One region of the Pseudomonas sp. SA195 genome, then DNA from elsewhere that is predicted to be linked to it. Evidence: predicted binding sites of a transcription regulator. Region 1 holds the regulator's gene; each other region holds the start of a gene.
The links. Region 1 encodes sigma-54, which starts transcription at its own class of promoters, with help from an activator protein. Its sites were predicted from a motif close to ANTGGCATNNANNTTGCTNT; they were not measured.
Positions count from the first base shown of each region.

Region 2: glnA (glutamate--ammonia ligase) is a predicted target of sigma-54. The motif match lies at 1,508-1,527, and genes of this name have one in related genera.
Region 3: flgB (flagellar basal body rod protein FlgB) is a predicted target of sigma-54. The motif match lies at 2,344-2,363, and genes of this name have one in related genera.

Region 1 is NZ_CP096392.1:942,831-946,963, forward strand. It holds gene rapZ (RNase adapter RapZ) at 1-358, opposite strand, end outside; gene ptsN (PTS IIA-like nitrogen regulatory protein PtsN) at 487-951, opposite strand; gene hpf (ribosome hibernation-promoting factor, HPF/YfiA family) at 958-1,266, opposite strand; gene M1D78_RS04280 (RNA polymerase factor sigma-54) at 1,347-2,858, opposite strand; gene lptB (LPS export ABC transporter ATP-binding protein) at 3,006-3,731, opposite strand; gene lptA (lipopolysaccharide transport periplasmic protein LptA) at 3,731-4,133, opposite strand, start outside.
Region 2 is NZ_CP096392.1:4,204,691-4,208,823, forward strand. It holds gene thiI (tRNA uracil 4-sulfurtransferase ThiI) at 1-1,282, opposite strand, end outside; gene glnA (glutamate--ammonia ligase) at 1,622-3,028, shown strand; gene M1D78_RS19700 (DUF4124 domain-containing protein) at 3,168-3,689, shown strand; gene M1D78_RS19705 (DUF4124 domain-containing protein) at 3,689-4,133, shown strand, end outside.
Region 3 is NZ_CP096392.1:1,583,462-1,587,594, forward strand. It holds gene flgA (flagellar basal body P-ring formation chaperone FlgA) at 1-315, opposite strand, end outside; gene M1D78_RS07385 (chemotaxis protein CheV) at 413-1,345, shown strand; gene cheR (protein-glutamate O-methyltransferase CheR) at 1,387-2,211, shown strand; gene flgB (flagellar basal body rod protein FlgB) at 2,405-2,809, shown strand; gene flgC (flagellar basal body rod protein FlgC) at 2,824-3,267, shown strand; gene flgD (flagellar hook assembly protein FlgD) at 3,286-3,966, shown strand; gene flgE (flagellar hook protein FlgE) at 3,999-4,133, shown strand, end outside.

The DNA of each region.
Region 1 (4,133 bases):
CCTCGGCCAGCGAGCGTCGCTCGGTGGTCAACGGATGACGGCGGCGTGTTTCAGAAAAGCGTTTGAGCAACGTTTCATCAGCTGCGTCCAGGTAGAGCACGTCGCACTGGATGTGTCGGGCTCTTGCCTCGACGAGCAGCTCGGGAAAGCGCTTGAGCTGGCTCGGCAGATTGCGAGCGTCAATGGAGACGGCGACCTGGGGTTGCAGTAATTCCGTGTGCAGGAAGGCGCGCTCTGCCAGTTCGGGAAGCAGCCCCGCCGGCAGATTATCGATGCAGTAGAAACCGTTGTCTTCGAGCACGTCGAGCGCCGTGCTTTTGCCGGAGCCGGAGCGGCCACTGACGATGATCAGGCGCATGGCGCGTTCTTCCGGCGGGGTCTTTGGTGCACGGCCTGGGCCGAACGGCGTCGGTGTCGCGAGCGGTGGCAGGTCTTGGGCACGTCTCGTTCCTCACTTCTCGCTGGCCTGCATGCGCAGCTCCGGCGTTATTGGCCGCTCTGGATGTCAACCACCGTCTGGTAGAGCGATTCGGACGTCGAGGCGCTGCGCAGGCGCTCGCGGACGTCGTCGCGGTCAAGCATGCTGGCGATCTGGCGCAGTAGCTCCAAGTGTTCATCTGTCGCTGCTTCGGGTACGAGCAGGACGAACAGCAGGTCAACCGGTGCGCCGTCGATCGCATCGAAATCCACCGGTGCGCCCAGGTGCAGCACCGCGCTTAAGGGCGAGGTGCAGCCGGTCATGCGACAGTGCGGGATGGCGATGCCGTTGCCGAATCCGGTGGAGCCGAGCTTCTCGCGGGCGACGAAGCTTTCGAAGATGGCTTGCGGGTCGAGGTCGGGGAGATCCCGGGCAATCACCTTGGCGATTTGCTCCAGGACGCGTTTCTTGCTGCCGCCCGGCACGTTCACCAAGGAACGTGCGGGGGTCAGGATATTTTCGAGTCGGATCATGATGGGCTAGCGGGCTAGGGCACCCTGGCTGTGGTCGAGCTGTTTTTCTTTGTGCTTGATGAGCTGGCGGTCGAGCTTGTCGGCAAGCAGGTCAATGGCGGCGTACATGTCTTCGTGCTCGGCGTTGGCAACAACTTCGCGTCCGGCGACATGAAGGGTGGCTTCGGCCTTCTGCTTGAGCTTCTCGACCTGAAGGATCACTTGAACGTTGATGATGCGGTCGAAATGCCGTTCCAGCCGTTCGAACTTTTCCTCGAGGTAGTCACGCAGGGGCTCGGTAACTTCAAGGTGAAGGCCAGTGATAGTGACTTGCATACTGCATCTCCTTTTGCCACGTGCGGATTGGCGGACCAGAGGTTCGCCAGCGTAAGAGATTCGGCCGGATCACCCGGTATCTACAGTAACCGCTTGCGCTCGCTGGACGGCGCGATACCCAGTGACTCACGGTATTTTGCGACGGTACGGCGTGCTACCTGGATGCCCTGCTCTTCCAGTAAACCAGCGATCTTACTGTCGCTCAACGGCTTTTTCGGGTTTTCCGCGGCGACCAGCTTCTTGATGATCGCGCGGATCGCGGTGGACGAGCATTCGCCGCCTTCCGCGGTGCTGACGTGGCTGGAGAAAAAGTACTTGAGCTCGTAGATGCCGCGTGGGGTATGCATGAATTTCTGAGTGGTCACGCGGGAAATCGTCGACTCGTGCATGCCCACCGCTTCGGCGATGTCATGCAGGACCAGCGGCTTCATCGCCTCGTCGCCATGGTCGAGGAAGCCGCGCTGGTGTTCGACAATCTGCGTGGCAACCTTCATCAGCGTCTCGTTGCGGCTGAGCAGGCTCTTGATGAACCAGCGCGCCTCTTGCAACTGGTTGCGCATGAAGGTGTTGTCGGCGCTGGAGTCGGCGCGTTTGACGAAGCCGGCATACTGCGCGTTGACTCGCAGACGAGGCATCGCTTCCTGATTGAGTTCGACCAGCCAGCGGTCGTTGTGCTTGCGTACGATGACGTCCGGCACGACGTACTCGGGTTCGCTCGCCTCGATCTGCGAACCGGGGCGCGGATTAAGCGTCTGGATCAAGTCGACGACCTGGCGTAGCTCGTCCTCCTTGAGCTTCATGCGGCGCATGAGCAGCGCGTAGTCGCGGTTGCCAAGGATATCCAGGTGATCGCTCACCAGGCGTACTGCCTCGGTCAGCCAGGGCGTGCGCTCAGGCAGCTGGCGCAGCTGCAGAAGCAGGCATTCGCGCAGGTCCCGGGCGCCAATCCCGGCGGGCTCGAACTGCTGGATGCGGCGCAGCACCACTTCGATTTCGTCGAGCTCGATTTCCAGTTCTGGATCGAACGACTCCAGGACTTCTTCGAGCGTTTCCTCGAGGTAGCCCTGCGGGTTGATGCAGTCGATCAGGGTGGCGGCAATGAGCCGGTCGGTGTCGCTCATGGGCGCAAGGTTCAACTGCCAGAGCAGGTGGCTCTGCAAGCTCTCACCAGCGGACGTGCGGGTGGTGAAGTCCCAGTCGTCGTCATCGCTGCTCGGCAGGTTGCTGGCGCTGGTCTGGTAGATGTCTTCCCAAGCGGTGTCGACGGGCAATTCGTCAGGGATGCGGTCGCCCCAATCGCCTTCATCGGCGTGTTCGGCGGTGCTGACGGTTTCTTCATAACGGCTGTCCGCGCCGTTCGGTTCGGGCGTCGAAGCATTGTCCGTCTGGGTCTCGATCGACTCGGCCATTACGTCCGAGCCCTCGAAATCATCCCCATCCTCTTCGCGTTCCAGCATGGGGTTGGAATCCAGCGCTTCCTGAATCTCCTGCTGGAGATCGAGCGTGGATAACTGGAGCAACCGTATGGCCTGTTGCAGCTGCGGTGTCATCGTCAGCTGCTGGCCCATCTTCAGGACTAGCGATGGTTTCATGGCAGAGGACTTCGAACCTTGTTTGCCGGCGCAACCGCGCCTGTTCCGACTGTTGGCGGCTTGGGCGCCAGAGGAAGCAAATTATATGCCTGCTGGCGAAGCCTTTGCCTAGCCCTTGGGCGCGACGTCTCCTGAAAAAAAAGCCGGTCAGAGCCTGAATTCGTGGCCCAAGTACACTTCCTTGACGAGTTGGTTGGCCAGGATGGTTTGCGCGTCGCCTTCAGCGATCAGCTGGCCATCGTTGACGATATAGGCTGTCTCGCAGATATCCAGCGTCTCGCGCACGTTGTGGTCGGTGATGAGCACGCCGATACCCTTGGCCTTCAGGTGATGGATGATCTGCTTGATATCGCCGACCGATATGGGGTCGACGCCGGCAAACGGCTCATCGAGCAGGATGAACTTGGGCGCGGTGGCCAGCGCACGTGCGATCTCGACCCGGCGTCGCTCCCCGCCCGACAGACTCATGCCCAGGCTGTCGCGGATATGGCTGATGTGAAACTCCTGCAGCAGCCCTTCCAGCGCCTGTTGGCGCCCACTGCGATCGAGGTCTTTGCGGGTCTCGAGGATGGCCATGATGTTGTCGGCGACCGAGAGCTTGCGAAAGATCGAGGCCTCCTGCGGCAGATACCCAATGCCAGCGCGTGCCCGGCCGTGCATTGGCAGGTGCGTCACGTCGTTATCGTCGATGAGGACTCGTCCCTGGTCGGCCCTGACCAGGCCAACGATCATGTAGAAACAGGTCGTCTTGCCCGCGCCGTTCGGGCCTAGCAAGCCAACGATCTGGCCGCTTTCGATGGACAGGCTGACATCACGAACGACCTGGCGGCTCTTGTAGCTCTTAGCGAGGTGCTGGGCCTTGAGGGTTGCCATTACTCGCTCTGCTCCGTTGCCGGCTGGTCGCGCTTGCGCGGCTGGATGACCATATCGACCCGTGGGCGCGGGGTCGTGACATCCGCATTGGTGGCGCGCCCGGCGTTCACGATTTGGCGCTGGGTGTCGTAAACGATTTTCTCGCCTTCGAAGGTATTGCCTTCCTGGACCACTTTGGCTTGGTCGATGAGCACGATGCGCTCGTTTGCCGCGAAATACTGGATGGTCAGGCCGTACGCCTTGACGATCTCCTTGTCGACGGCGGGCTTCTGCTCGTAATAGGCCGGCTTGCCGATGGACGTGAAGACCTCCACGTCACCGTTTGCGTTCTGGGTGATGGTAACGGTGTCGCCAGTTATCTTCATGGTGCCTTGGGTGATGACCACATCGCCGCGGTACACC
Region 2 (4,133 bases), 1.2 Mb from region 1:
GCAGCTGCAGAGGTTCGTCCTCGGCGGCGTCGGGGTGACGGATGTCGAGCACGACCTGGCCGGCACTGGCGGCGGAGACTTCCTCGACCTGCACATCCTGACCCAGCTCGTCGATGACACGGTCGATCGCGACCTGTCTGGCATTGGCCAGGGCGCGCTCGAGAATGGCCATGTCGAACTGTTTTTCCTCGTGCTCGACCCGATAGCGCTTGGCCTTGGTCGTCGGGTTCACAGAGATCACGCCACAGTATTCGGGCATGTTCTTGGCGAACTCGGCCGTGCCGATCTCGAAGGCGTTGTCGATGATGTCCTGCTTGTGGCTGGCGATCAGCGGTCGCAGCACGAGCATGTCGGTTGCCGAATCAATGACCGAGAGATTCGGTAGGGTCTGGCTGGATACCTGGGAAATCGCCTCGCCGGTCACCAGCGCATCGATGTGCAGGCGCTCGGCAATTTGTGTCGAGACGCGCAGCATCATGCGCTTGAGCACGACACCCATTTGGCTGTTATCGACCTTCTCGAGAATCTCGCCGACCACTTCTTCGAACGGCACGCTAATGAACAGCACACGGTGCGAGCTGCCGTATTTCTTCCAAAGATAGTGGGCTACTTCCATCACGCCCAGCTCATGCGCACGGCCACCAAGGTTGAAGAAACAGAAGTGGGTCATCAGCCCGCGGCGCATCATCTGGTAGGCGGCGACGGTGGAATCGAAACCACCGGACATCAGCACCAGGGTCTGCTCCAGCGCGCCCAGCGGATAGCCGCCGATGCCGTCGTGCTGCGCATGCACGATGAACAGGCGCTGGTCGCGAATCTCCATCCGGACTTCGATTTCCGGCGCCTTCAGCGAGATGCCTGCGGCTCCGCATTGCTGACGTAGCTGGCTGCCAACATGGCGCTCGACGTCCATGGAGCTGAATGGGTGCTTGCCGGCGCGCTTGCAGCGCACGGCGAATATCTTGCCGGCCAGGCGATCGGCGAAGTGCGACTTGCACTTCTCGACCATGTCGTCCAGGTCCCCCAGCGGGTACTCATGAACTTCTAGGCAATGCGCAATGCCCGGCGTGCAGCGCAGGCGCTCGATCATATCGCGCAGCAGCTTCGTATCCGTCTGCGCAGTTTCCACCTCGACGTTGTCCCACACCCCTTCCACCCGCAGCTCGGGGTCGAGGTCGCGCAGCACGGCACGGATGTTCTTCGCCAACTGGCGAATGAACCCCTTGCGCACCGGCGGGCTCTTGATGGTGATTTCGGGGAAAACCTTGACGATGAGCTTCATGAGGACAACGCGGCGCTGGAATGGCCTGAAAAGAGGGGGGCGGAGTATATCGGAATTGGTCAAGCTTTAGACAATTTTATCGGGAACCGACGCTGCCGCACCTTAATGGAGCATTACCCACTTAAAGAGCACCAATAAGGTGCATTTCTGAAGATCATTTTCGCGCCTAAGCCGTCGAATCAGACGAATACTGCCTTTATAGGGCGCCTGGACCCATCTCGGAGCACTGGCATGCAAATTGCTCCCTTGTGAGGCAGGTCGCCTTGGCGGACTATCCTCGCCCGGCTTCACCCTAGATTCGGAAGCAACCTGTCACGCTTCCACCACTTGGAGAGCACCATGTCGAAGTCGCTTCAACTGATCAAAGATTACGATGTGAAGTGGATTGATCTGCGCTTCACCGATACCAAAGGCAAGCAGCACCACGTCACCGTTCCGGCTCGTGATGCCCAGGATGAAGACTTCTTCGAGCACGGCAAGATGTTCGACGGTTCCTCCATCCATGGCTGGAAAGGCATCGAAGCCTCCGACATGATCCTCATGCCGGTCGACGAAACCGCCGTGCTGGATCCGTTCACCGAAGAGCCGACCCTGATCCTGGTCTGCGACATCGTTGAGCCGAGCACCATGCAGGGCTACGACCGCGACCCACGCTCCATCGCCAAGCGCGCCGAGGAATTCCTCAAGTCCACCGGCATCGGCGATACCGTCTTCGTCGGTCCGGAGCCCGAGTTCTTCATCTTCGACGAAGTGAAGTTCAAGTCCGACATCTCCGGTTCCATGTTCAAGATCTACTCCGAACAGGGTTCCTGGATGACCGACCAGGACGTCGAAGGCGGCAACAAGGGCCATCGCCCAGCCGTCAAGGGCGGTTACTTCCCGGTTCCGCCGTGCGACCACGACCATGAAATCCGTACCGCCATGTGCAACGCCATGGAAGAAATGGGCCTGGTCGTCGAAGTGCATCACCACGAAGTGGCGACTGCCGGCCAGAACGAAATCGGTGTGAAGTTCAACACGCTGGTTGCGAAGGCTGACGAAGTTCAGACCCTGAAGTACTGCGTACACAACGTCGCCGACGCCTATGGCAAGACCGCGACCTTCATGCCGAAGCCGCTGTACGGCGACAACGGTTCGGGCATGCACGTACACATGTCGATCTCCAAGGACGGCAAGAACACCTTCGCTGGCGAAGGCTATGCCGGCCTGTCTGAGACCGCCCTGTACTTCATCGGCGGCATCATCAAGCACGGTAAGGCGCTGAACGGCTTCACCAACCCGTCGACCAACTCGTACAAGCGTCTGGTCCCGGGCTTCGAAGCACCGGTCATGCTGGCCTACTCGGCACGCAACCGTTCCGCCTCGATCCGTATTCCGTACGTATCCAGCCCGAAAGCCCGCCGTATCGAAGCGCGCTTCCCGGATCCGGCTGCCAACCCTTACCTGTGCTTCGCCGCACTGCTGATGGCTGGCTTGGACGGTATCCAGAACAAGATCCACCCTGGCGATGCCGCCGACAAGAACCTGTACGATCTGCCGCCGGAAGAAGGCAAGCTGATCCCGCAGGTCTGCGGCAGCCTGAAGGAAGCCCTGGAAGAGCTGGACAAGGGCCGCGCGTTCCTGACCAAGGGCGGCGTGTTCTCCGACGACTTCATCGATGCCTACCTCGAGCTCAAGAGCGAGGAAGAAATCAAGGTCCGCACCTTCGTTCACCCGCTGGAATACGACCTGTACTACAGCGTCTGATTCGGTCCGCGTGACACCAGAGGCCTCCTTCGGGAGGCCTCTTTCGTTTGTACGCCCCGCTCGCAAATTCTACGTCTAGCGCTTGCTTGCTCGCCGGTGGGGTGCAAGGCTTCAGGCATTCCCAGCCGCGGAGTTACCCATGCGCATCGCATTGCTCAGCCTGCTCGTGTTGCTATCGGCCCCTGCCATGGCACAGATCTACAAATACACGGACGAACGTGGCAACACGGTCTTCACCAACCAGCCGCCTGAAGGCGTCGCAGCCGATCAGGTCAAGCTGCCCCCCGCCAACACCGTCGACATCCGCACCCCCGAACCGCCACCACCACTATCGGTCGATACGCAGGAAAAGCAGGAGCAGCCCTATGCCAGCCTCGCGATCGGCGGCATCCCCGATGAAGAGGCGCTGCGGGCGAACAACGGCAGTTTCATGGCCACGGCTGAAATGAATCCACCGCTACGCAGCGGGCACCTCTTGCGCTTCTTGCTCGACGGCACGCCGCTGGCCGCGCCCAGCGCTTCAACATCAATGCAGCTGAATAACGTCGATCGAGGCACCCATCGACTGGAGGTCGAAGTGCTCGCTAATGGTCAAGTTATCCAGCGCACCAGCCAGACGTTCACGGTGCAACGCGTCCACACCTCCAGCCCGGGGCGATGATGAAACGCCTTAGCGTTTGCCTTGCTGCTTGGCTTGCAGTCTTCGCATTGCCATCGACCGCCGATATCTACAGCTACACCGATGAGCAGGGCAACCGGGTTTTCACTGATCGCCCCGGTGGTCGCGCAGTCGAGGCAGTCAAATCGCGCCCCACCAACAGCATGCCAGCCGTTGAAACGCAGCGGCCTGCCACGCCAGCGCCTGCCCCCAAGGCGGCCAGGCCTCGCTACGAGCGGCTCGACATAGAGCAGCCGTTCGCCGATGCCACGCTTCGCGAAAATGCTGGCAACGTGCAGGTTGTTGCGAGCAGCGACCCAGCCTTGCGCCCCGGACATTTGTTCCGACTCTTGCTCGATGGGCAGGCAGTCGGCGAGCCGTCGCCCCAGCCGGCGTTCGCACTGCACAACGTTGATCGTGGGACGCATCAACTGGTGGTGGAAATCC
Region 3 (4,133 bases), 640 kb from region 1:
CGCAGAGCCTTCGCAGCTCACCCGGACCGTCGCGCGGCCGACCGGCTGCGCCGGGCTTTCAAGGCGCGTGCTCAACGGCTGATCACAGGCAGCCAGGCGCAGGCGAGGATCCAGCCGATTGACTTCCACCTGGTAGCGCGCCTGGATTTGGCTACGCTGCAGGTATTCCGTCACCTCACGCTCAAGAAAGGCTTGGGTCGCGTCGATAAGTTGTTCAGGGCGGGTTGCGGCTGTCGCCCCTGCACCCTCGGCCAGCACGCCTAAGGCGGGTAGGAGGGCTGCAAGGGCAATGCAGGAACGCCGGAAAAAAGTCATCAGTTCGCTCATGACCAACGATAAAGCAAGGGGCGTGCCGTCACGCCCTGGCTCACAACTGACTCAGCGCCTATCTGGCAAGCAAGAGGAACCTGGCATGGCCGGTGTATTGGATTCCGTAAACCAGCGTACGCAGCTGGTCGGGCAAAACCGTCTGGAGTTGTTGCTGTTCAAGCTCGATGGCAAGCAGCTGTACGGGATCAATGTGTTTAAGGTCAAAGAGGTCCTTCAGTGCCCGAAGCTGACCGTTATGCCTCGATCGAGCCCCGTGGTGCGTGGCGTCGCGAATATCCGCGGCAGCACGCTGTCGATCCTTGACCTGTCACTGGCCACCGGCAAGCCGGCCCTGGAAGACATTTCTAATAGCTTCGCGATCATTGTCGAGTACAACAACAAGGTGCTGGGCTTCCTGGTGCGCTCCGTCGAGCGCATCGTCAACATGAATTGGGAAGCCATCCTGCCACCACCCAAAGGGGTAGGGCGCGACCATTACCTTACTGCTGTCACCCATATCGATAGTCAGATGGTGGAAATCATCGATGTCGAGAAGGTGCTGGCCGAGGTTGCACCGGTGTCCGAGGCCGTTTCGGTCAGCATCACTGACGAAGAAACTCACACCAAGGCTGCGCTGTGCCGCGTATTGATCGTCGACGATTCTTCCGTTGCGCGGAAACAGATTATCCGTTGTCTACAGAACCTCGGCATTGAGGTCGTGGCCCATAACGATGGCCGCCAGGCGCTGACCTACCTTAAGGGCTTGGTGGCGCAGGGCAAGAAGCCGTCCGAAGAGTTCATGATGATGATCTCGGATATCGAAATGCCGGAAATGGACGGCTATACCCTGACGACTGAGGTTCGTCAGGACCCGGATATGCGGGATATGCACATTCTCCTGCATACTTCGCTCTCCGGTGTGTTCAACCAATCGATGGTTAAACGAGTCGGTGCGGATGATTTTCTTGCTAAATTCCAGCCGGACGATCTGGCGGGTCGAGTCATACAGCGTGTCCGGATGACGGATGGAAAATGAGGCGCGAGCCTCTCAACAAAACGACCTGTGGGGCGTGATTAGTGTCAGGTGATCTGGATTTCGATCAGTTCCGGGTATTCCTGGAAAAGACTTGCGGCATCTTGCTGGGCAACAACAAGCAGTACCTGGTGTCCAGCCGGCTTAATAAGCTGATGGAGCAACAAGGCCTCAAGACGCTGGGTGACCTGGTGAGGAAAATCCAGGCGCAGCCTCGTAGCGGCCTGCGCGAGCAGGTTGTCGACGCCATGACGACCAACGAGACGTTGTGGTTTCGCGATACCTATCCGTTCGAGGTCATGAAGAGTCGCGTCTTGCCGGAGCTGCTCAAATCGGCGCCAGGGCAGCGACTGCGCATCTGGTCGGCGGCTTGCTCGTCTGGTCAGGAGCCATATTCCCTATCAATGACGGTCGACGAGTACGAGCGCAACAGCCCGAGCCAACCGAAAACTGCCGTGCAGATCGTCGCGACGGAGCTGTCCGGCGCGATGCTGACTGCAAGCAAGGCGGCCGAGTACGACAGTCTCGCGATTGCTCGGGGATTGTCCACCGATCGCCTGCAGCGTTACTTCGACGTCAAGGCGCCTGGGCGCTGGGCCGTCAAACCGGCCATCCGCAGCCGCGTCGAATTTCGTGTGCAGAACCTGCTCGACAGCTATGCCGCGCTGGGCAAGTTCAACGTGGTGTTCTGCCGCAACGTGCTTATTTATTTCTCCGCGGATGTGAAGAAAGACATTCTTCGCCGTATCCATGCCACGCTCAAACCGGGCGGTTATCTCTTCCTCGGCGCGTCCGAAGCGCTGAACGGCCTACCTGAGCTGTACCAAATGGTGCAGTGCAGCCCAGGCATCATCTATAAGGCCAAATGACGGCCTGAGCGGCGGCGGTTTTCTGTCGTCACGCGGCGAAACAGCGGCAATGGAATCGGAAAAAACTTGCCGCTTTTGACGCCCTTGCCGCGACGTGTGCTCTGAATCCCTTGTAGATCAGTCGTTTGAACAAGTGGCACGCCCTTTGCTGATGTTCTGCCAGGCAGACTTGTATCCGGCAAAGGTCCAGATCATGAGCATCAGTTTCGACAAGGCACTCGGCATCCACGAAAAAGCGCTCGGCTTCCGCGCGCAACGTGCTGAAGTGCTGGCTAATAACATTGCCAACGCAGACACCCCCAACTACAAGGCCCGTGACCTCGATTTCGGCGCCGTGCTGGCTGCTCAACAGAGCAAGACCGAGGGTGGCTTCGGGGTGAGCGTCACCAACGGCAAGCATATCGCTGCCGAGGGGATGGAAATTGCCGATCCCGGTCTGCGCTTCCGCACGCCGGCGCATGCTTCGCTCGACCAGAACACTGTCGATGCCCAGGTGGAGCAAGCCGCTTACGCCGAGAACGCCATCGACTTCCAGGCCAGCTTCACTCTGCTCAACAGCAAGTTCAGGGGGCTGATGAGCGCCCTGCGCGGCGAATAAGAGGAGCCATTTCCATGTCCCTTAGCAACGTTTTCAATATCGCAGGTAGCGGCATGAGTGCGCAGAGCACTCGGCTGAATACCATTTCCAGCAACATCGCCAACGCCGAGACGGTGTCATCCAGCGTCGATCAGACGTACCGCGCACGTCACCCCGTGTTCGCGACCATGCTGCAACAGGCCAGCGGCGCGCCGAACGATTCACTATTCGCCGAGCAGGACCAAGCCGGCGCGGGTGTACAGGTGCTAGGCATCGTCGAAGACCAGAGCGAGCTGCAGGCCCGCTACGAGCCCAATCATCCCGCTGCGAACGCCGACGGTTACGTGTACTACCCGAACGTCAACGTGGTCGAGGAGATGGCCGATATGATTTCGGCCAGCCGCTCATTCCAGACCAATGCCGATTTGATGAATACGGCCAAAAGCATGCTGCAGAAAGTCCTGACCCTCGGTCAGTAATCGCTACGAGAGATCACCATGACCACGACAAGCGGCGTCAGCGGTACCGGTTCGGTACTAGACCAGTACCAGATCAAGGATCGCGAGGTTAAGAGCAACGACCTCGGCAAGAATGAGTTTCTCGAACTGCTGGTCACCCAGCTGAACAACCAGAACCCGCTCGCGCCCCAGGAAAACGGTGAGTTCATCGCCCAGTTGGCGCAGTTCAGTACGGTCGAAGGCGTAGAAAAGCTCAACAGCAGCATGGAAACAATGCTCTCGGGCTACCAGTCGTCCCAGGCGTTGCAGGCGTCTTCGCTGGTCGGGCGCAAGGTCATCGTGCCGACCGACAAGGCGGTGGTAGATACCAGCGAAACCTTCAAGGCAAGCCTGGTGTTGCCCACGACCAGCAGCAACGTGGCGGTCAACGTCTATGACAGCAGCGGTACCGTGGTGAACCGCATCAACATGGGCCAGCAACAAGCGGGCAACGTTTCGTTCATGTGGGACGGCAAGGATTCGAGCGGCAAGACTTTGCCGCCGGGCACCTACCGTTTCGAAGCACAAGCGACCTACCAAGGCGAGACCAAGGGGCTCTACACCATGCTTCCCGCCAACGTAGACAGCGTCACTCTCGGACAGAACGGCGGTGAGCTGATGCTCAATCTGGCCGGTGTCGGCAGCATCGGGCTGTCAAAAGTCCAGGTCATCGGTCAATAACCGCCGGCACGTCCCGGTAACAGGAGCTTTTCATGTCGTTCAATATCGGCCTTAGCGGCATGCGCGCCGCCAGCAAAGACCTCAACGTCACAGGTAACAACATCGCCAACGCTGGTACGGTCGGCTTCAAACAGTCGCGAGCGGAATTTTCCGACGTGTACGCTGCC